DNA from 2 places in the Shewanella sp. SM21 genome. Region 2 is predicted to be linked to the other one. Evidence: riboswitches for the same ligand, from Rfam matches in the RefSeq annotation. Region 2 holds a riboswitch; the other holds the start of a gene.
The links. Region 2 has a riboswitch for cobalamin ahead of L5L94_RS04405 (TonB-dependent receptor). Riboswitches for the same ligand answer to the same signal wherever they lie in the genome.

Region 1 (3,413 bases), 160 kb from region 2:
CTTTGGCGTTTAAGGTATCGAATATGGTCTCGACCATAATGATATCCGCGCCGCCCTCAATCAGCGCCTTAGTGGATTCTTTGTAAGCAGTCACTAACTCATCGAAGCTGACGTTGCGATAGCCTGGGTCGTTCACATCAGGGCTAATCGAACACGTACGGTTAGTGGGGCCTAACACACCGGCTACGTAGCGTGGAATGCCTGTGGCAGCAAAGGCTGCATCACAGGCTTCACGGGCGAGGCGCGCGCCGACTAAGTTAATTTCGGCGGACAGCGACTGCATGTCGTAGTCGGCCATGGCGATGGTGGTGGCGTTAAAGGTGTTGGTTTCAATGATGTCGGCACCGGCGTTTAAGTAGTCGGTGTGAATTTGTTTGATGATGTGAGGCTGTGACAAGACCAAAAGGTCGTTGTTACCTTTGACATCCGTATGCCAATCTTTAAAACGTTCGCCGCGATAGTCCTCTTCTTCCAGCTTGTAGCCTTGGATCATAGTGCCCATGGCACCGTCTAAGATCAGAATGCGCTCTGCAAGCTGTTTGCGTATGTCTGCCAATATCTGGCTGGCTTTAGTAGAGGGTATCGTCATAAATAGTTACCTTAAATACAGCTAAGTTAAGTCCAAAAATCGGCCATTGTTATGCTAAGTGCATTTTATTGTCGTCAGCCGACATTTTTTGAATACTTGTTCTTAAAATTTTTTTTGGACATTTAAACGTATAGACGTCCATAATACGCGACTTATGATTGTCAGGGCAAGATGAAAGTCAAAGGCATTAGGAGCGAGAATCGAGAATCAAGAATTTAGGCCCTTGGCTTGAGTTCCTAGTATCTAGCCCCTAACTAAAAAGGCATATATGAAACAAGTTCGATTGTTATTGTTGCGCCACGGTGAGTGTGAAGGCGGCGCTATTTTGCGGGGTCGTGTGGATATGCCTTTAAGCAAAAAGGGTTGGCAACAAATGTCGGCAGCAGTTGAGTCACAGGCCAGCGTGTGTAGCGCGATTTATAGCTCGACTTCACGCCGCTGCGCCGATTTTGCCCACGCTTTTGCCGCCGAGCTGCATTCGACGGCGGCACTGATATCTGAGTCAAGGCCATTGCAGGCGCAGTGTTTGTCGGGTTTACAGGAAATTGATTTTGGTGATTGGGACGGTTGTCGGCTCGATGACCTGTATCAACAAGAGGGCGAACACTTAGCGGCGTATTGGCAAAACCCTTGGCAAAATCCGCTGCCCAATGGTGAAACTATGGCAAGTTTTGAGTCGCGGGTGAATGGGACGATTGACCAGATACTCGCCGCCGAGTTTGAACGATTGACCCTTGACTCACATAAAATGGGTAATGAAAACAGTGCCATTAATGAAACCGCTGATAATATGCCTGCCACTCAAGTGTGGGTCGTGACCCACGGCGGGGTGATCCGTCACTTAATGGCGCGTGCCTTAGGAGTTGAACGGGCGGTAGGGTTTTATAGTCAACTCGATTTACCCGTGGCGGCCGTGGTGAGCATTAATGTGCTGCAAGATGAACAGGGTGCCTGCTATTGGCGTTTAGATTGGCCGAGTGGGCGCAGGTGTTGAGGCCTTATTTCACGACCTAGGCGCTATCATGTAGGCGTGATCGTTTGGCGAGAATAAGCTGATATGAAAATATTCTGATTTAAACAGCATTGCCTAATGGGATAGATGTAGGATAATGCTTTTCCCTGACGTTTGAACGAGATAGCGTATTACATGCGCAATGAGTGATAACGTCGCAGAAATAGGTGTTGGGAATAGACTCTCTTTGTTCGAATCGCTCCGTTGTTTTTATTCACAGTGGCGTTGTTAACAAAGAGCATATCAACCCAAACATAATAGGGAATCGGGGAGCTGCTCGTCAGTCAGCCCGAACTGTGCCCGCAACTGTGAGTAGTTTAAAGAAGCACCTAGATTCTAGAGCCTAGCTCCTTCTTTTCTACAAGTCAGGAGACCTGCCTATTTCTGTTATCGCTGCGTGCAGCCTTAGTTCTCGAGCGGGTGACTCGAGGGAGCAGATGACAATGTGCACAACCTTTTTTTATAAAGGTTTGGACTCGATAGGAGCGCCGCTTAGGTGAAACTTTCCGCAATCCAAACTAACAGCCCCGTGAATGACACTAACCCATCATCGAGCCCGTCAGTCGCGCTCAATGTGAGTCATTTGAGCTGGTGTATCGATGGCAAAACCATACTTTCCGGTATTAACTTTACGCTGCCAACGGGGCAGATGCTGGGGCTGATTGGCCCTAACGGTGCGGGCAAGTCCAGTTTGCTGCGCTGTTTGTATCGGTTTGTTCGCCCGACTCAGGGCAAAATTACCCTTTTCGATCAAGATATTGAGCGCTTGTCGCCCAAGGCGTTTGCCTGTCGCGTCGCCGTAGTGCAGCAGGATACACCGCACTATTTTGACCTCACCACAGAGCAATTGGTCAGCATGGGCTTAACGCCGCATAAGGGTATGTTCGATACCAATTCGAGCTGTGATACTGAGCGTATTGCTAAGGCTTTAGAGAAAGTAGGCTTGAGCCATAAGATGCACCAACAATATGAGCACTTATCTGGCGGTGAAAAGCAACGCGCCTTGATTGCCCGTGCCATAGTGCAGCAGCCGCAGCTTTTAATCCTCGATGAGCCAACGAACCACCTCGATGTGCGCTATCAAATTCAAATCCTCGAATTGGTGCGTAGTCTTGGGATTAGCGTGATTGCCTCAATTCATGATCTTAATTTAGCCAGTGCCCTGTGCGATAGTTTGTTGTTGATCCATAACGGGGAAGTCAGCGCTATGGGGACGCCAACCGAAGTATTAACCGAGGCGCGAATTAGCGATGTGTTTGGCGTGTGTGCTCAGGTATCGCCCCATCCACAACATAAAAAGCCCTTAATCAGCTATTTTTATGGTTACCACCATGTAGATCATGGCCTGAACGAGCGAGGCGAGGGTGGATGACTCAGGGGAGTAAACAATATTTCATCTCATATTTGGGGCGTATCGTGACACCGTTGACGAGACAACAACTGATGCTGCTCGTATTAGGTATCATCACTTTGATAACGCCTATTGCCGCGACGAGTTTTGGTGCGGCGAACATCAGTTTTACTGATGTTATTCAAGTGTTTATCAATAAGGCGACGAACCTCACTCAAGCCAATGGCATGACTGAGCGCATTGTGATGGAGCTCAGGCTACCGCGCATTTTACTGGCTTTTGTGGCGGGTGCGGGTTTGTCACTGGCGGGCAGTGTGTTGCAAACCGTGACTCGCAATCCGCTCGCCGATCCCTATTTGTTTGGCATTAGCTCTGGCGCGTCCTTTGGTGCTGTGGTGATGTTGACCTTATTCACTGGCTCTGGATTTTTTGATAATGCGGGCATGGCGGCACATTCTGGG
Region 2 (3,413 bases):
TACCTAAAATACTAAGAATTTCAGCCATAAACAGCAGAGTAAAATATAAATTACTCCTATTTAGTGATGACTGCCCGCTAACACTATAGATAACGACAATTAAACCACTCTACTAAAACGATATTCAAGACTATACCTATTTTAAGATTTATTCTTTGAACTCAGCGTAAAAAATAAAAAGCCAGACTCAGTCTGGCTTTGTTATTAGATAGCTCATTAATAATTAGAAGCGGTAGCCCACAGTGAAACGAATATCACGGCCTCGACCAGAATAGTAACTATCCCCCCAATCGCCACCGTAATAACCTGCACTGACATAATCTTTATCGAATACATTATCGATACGCAGACTTGCAAGCCAAGCATCACGATTATAATTCAAGGCTAAATTACCAAGCACGTAACTTGCTAGCTTATCACCTTGATTAGCGTTATCGCCTTCAATAAAACGATCACCCGTGTAGATAGCTTCGGCAAATACTTGGAAATGCTCAGCAAAATCCATGCTGACATAACCGCGTCCCGTGTGTTTTGCCACCCAAGACAGCTCTTTGCCATCGTTAGCACCATCGGTAAATTCGGCGTCGGTATAGTTATACTCTAGCCCGAGTTGCAGCGCTTTAGTGATCTGCCAATCCCAATCGGCACCCGCGCCATAACGACGAGAAGCGTCGGCATTTACGTTTGCACCGTTGAAATTTCCACCTATGGGTTTAACTGCACTCGAGTCATAAACAATTTCATCCTCTAAATCGAGACGATATAGGCTGACTCGCAGGGTTTGACTAGCGACAGCCCAATCCCAACCCGCCTCATAGGAACGGCCTGTTTGCGGCTTTAAGCCAAATACGCCCGGCGATGTATAAGCTTGCTCATCCACTTTGGCAAAACGGAAGTTATCATCGGCGCGCACATAGAGTCTGTGCTCCGCAGTTGGGCGGTAATTTAAACCCAGTTCGAATGCGTGGGCATTTTCGTCTAAATCCATGCCATTAGGATAAACATTGCCATCGACTAACTCATCGGTCACCCGCGCATATCGTCCACCCACAACGTAACTTAAAGTATGACTTAAAGGCACTGTAGCTTGTAGATAGGCGCTTTGCATTTGCTGCACATTACTGCGCGCCATAGTGTCAAAATCAGCCTTGCCACGGCTGATGTCTAAACCTGTGACTAGGTTTAGCTCGCCTTGACGCGTACTGTAATTCGCTAACGCTTTAGGGCTAAACATTAACAGTGAGCGTGTGTTATGGCTGTTCGCCCCCCAATTAAGAGAAGACACCAAGGTATCGCTATAATCTAAATCCGCCGCCAGCGCCCAGTTTTGATTAAGCTGATGCTGGTAACCCGTTCGCGCCGCAGTGGTCATCTCGTGGGCATACTCTACCTTATTTGATGAAGCACGGGGATCGTCTTTAAATTGCTTTTCAGTAAGCGAGCCCGGATTTTCACGATCGTTATCGTAGTAGCTGGTTTCAACAAAGAAGGAGTCTGTGGCTGTTTTATATTGAATGCGGCCAAGAATAGAGCCGGTTTCGTTGGCATTATGCTGGCGATAGTTGTCACCTTGGTTGTAACTACCGGTGAAAAAGTAACGCCAATCTTTGTTGATCGCGCCAGACACATCACCACGACCTTCATAGGTATCAAAACTACCGCCAGATAACTGCACGCTGCCGCCAGTATTTTCAGGGGACTTAGTGACAATATTAATCACCCCACCCACGGCTTGATCGCCATAAAGTACACCTGCACTACCCGATAAAATTTCAATACGATCCACTTGATTAAGCGGAATGGCATTAAGGCTAGGTGCGGCGATATCGATATTATTGAGACGACGACCATCAAGTAAAATCAGCGTGTTATTAACGGCAGTGCTGGCGCTAAAACCGCGCATCGCAAAGCTAGTTCCAATATTGTTATCCGAAATTTGAATACCGCTTTGACCACGTAAGACGTCGGTCAAATTAGTCGCGCCACTCATTTCAATCGCAGCGGCATCAATCACATTCACATTGGCGGCAATATTTAACGGGGTCTTATCAGAGCGGCCGATCACGACAAGATGCTCGTCGACTTTAGCTGTGCTGGTATCGTCAGCCGCCATAACGGGCGCGATAATTGAAAAACTGCAAAGGCTGCCGATCAGCAGCGCGATTTTTGTTGGATTTGTTCCCATTTTACCTTTAACTCCTGCAAGGAAAACGGGGCATTGACGCCACGATACCGTTAATTCAGTCGTAAATACTGACGGTGATTATCGCATTTTGAGATCTGCCCACCGAAATCTCAAAAACACCTTTAGGGCCGGTCTCCGGACTTAGGCTATGTTAATCCATTAAAGTTGGATTAACACGAGACTGACCTTTCACATTCTGACTTTCGGGTTCTGTCTTGAACACACCAATCAAACGCGGTCCTCTCTCACCTTTTACCGTTGCGGGGGCAGTGCCAGAATTTCACTGGCTTCCCGATTATCTCACGACGCTATCATCGCAAGCACCACAGAAGGTTGACTCAAAATTAGGTTCAAAGGGCGTACAACCTGTTAACGCCCAACAAGGCTCAGAGCATATCAGACCTGAGCGCGCGCATTATAGACGTCTATACGGATGAAAGTCCATCAATCTCAAGTTAGCGAGAAAACTCACATGAGCTAGAAAACGCCATCCCAGTTTTTTGCCGCAGGTTTTGGTCTGTCTTTGCTCAAAATCGCCTGACGCTGCTCAGGGGTTTCGCATTGGGCAACGGGGGTAAAATCCAGCGGTTTAATCACTAACGAGTCAGCAGGTTGTACCGGCGACTTGTCAAACATTGGCAAATTCATCGACCAAGAGACCAGCTCCCCCTTTTCGCTGATGCCAACATAACCGTCATTTGCGCCATCTAACCAAGTGAGTCGCGGAATACGTGCAATCAACTTCTCCACATTTTCACGGTTGGCGCGATAACCAACAGGTACCACTTTGCCATCGGGACGCGTAAACACAAAGGAGGCAGGCCCTCGAGTAATGACGCTGCCTTCCTGCCAATATTTATCAAGAATCTCTTGGGCATAGTGAAACCCAAACATATGAGCGTAATCAGTATCGTCGGCCACTATTTGCGGCACGGCCTTATCCCGCAGTAATAAAAAGCCTGAGCCAATGCTGATAATCTCTTTTACCCCTGTGATATTGGTTTTTTTAATCCAATCGACACCACAGTTAATCCCATCGCCCCAAAAATGCGCATCCCCCGTAGGACTTAAAATCGCAAAGGCACAATTGTTTGCCGTCATACTCGCCACATCCTTTAAGGCGCTGCGGATCGAGTAAGCATCACTGCGCCAACCCCAACTCACCACAGTGCCGTCCTTTTTCAAGGCGGCATAGGTGTGTTGAAAATATTCGATCTTCGCCACATCA

Region 1: linked by a shared signal. The riboswitch ahead of L5L94_RS05040 (ABC transporter ATP-binding protein) and the one ahead of L5L94_RS04405 (TonB-dependent receptor) in region 2 are both predicted to bind cobalamin.

What each region holds. Positions count from the first base shown of each region.
Region 1 is NZ_JAKKRL010000003.1:195,694-199,106, forward strand. Features, by position in the region: gene metH (methionine synthase) at 1-589, opposite strand, end outside; gene L5L94_RS05035 (histidine phosphatase family protein) at 858-1,583, shown strand; cobalamin riboswitch at 1,805-1,998, shown strand; gene L5L94_RS05040 (ABC transporter ATP-binding protein) at 2,098-2,973, shown strand; gene L5L94_RS05045 (FecCD family ABC transporter permease) at 2,970-3,413, shown strand, end outside.
Region 2 is NZ_JAKKRL010000003.1:34,537-37,949, reverse strand. Features, by position in the region: gene L5L94_RS04405 (TonB-dependent receptor) at 224-2,185, opposite strand; cobalamin riboswitch at 2,294-2,528, opposite strand; gene L5L94_RS04400 (hypothetical protein) at 2,663-3,413, opposite strand, start outside.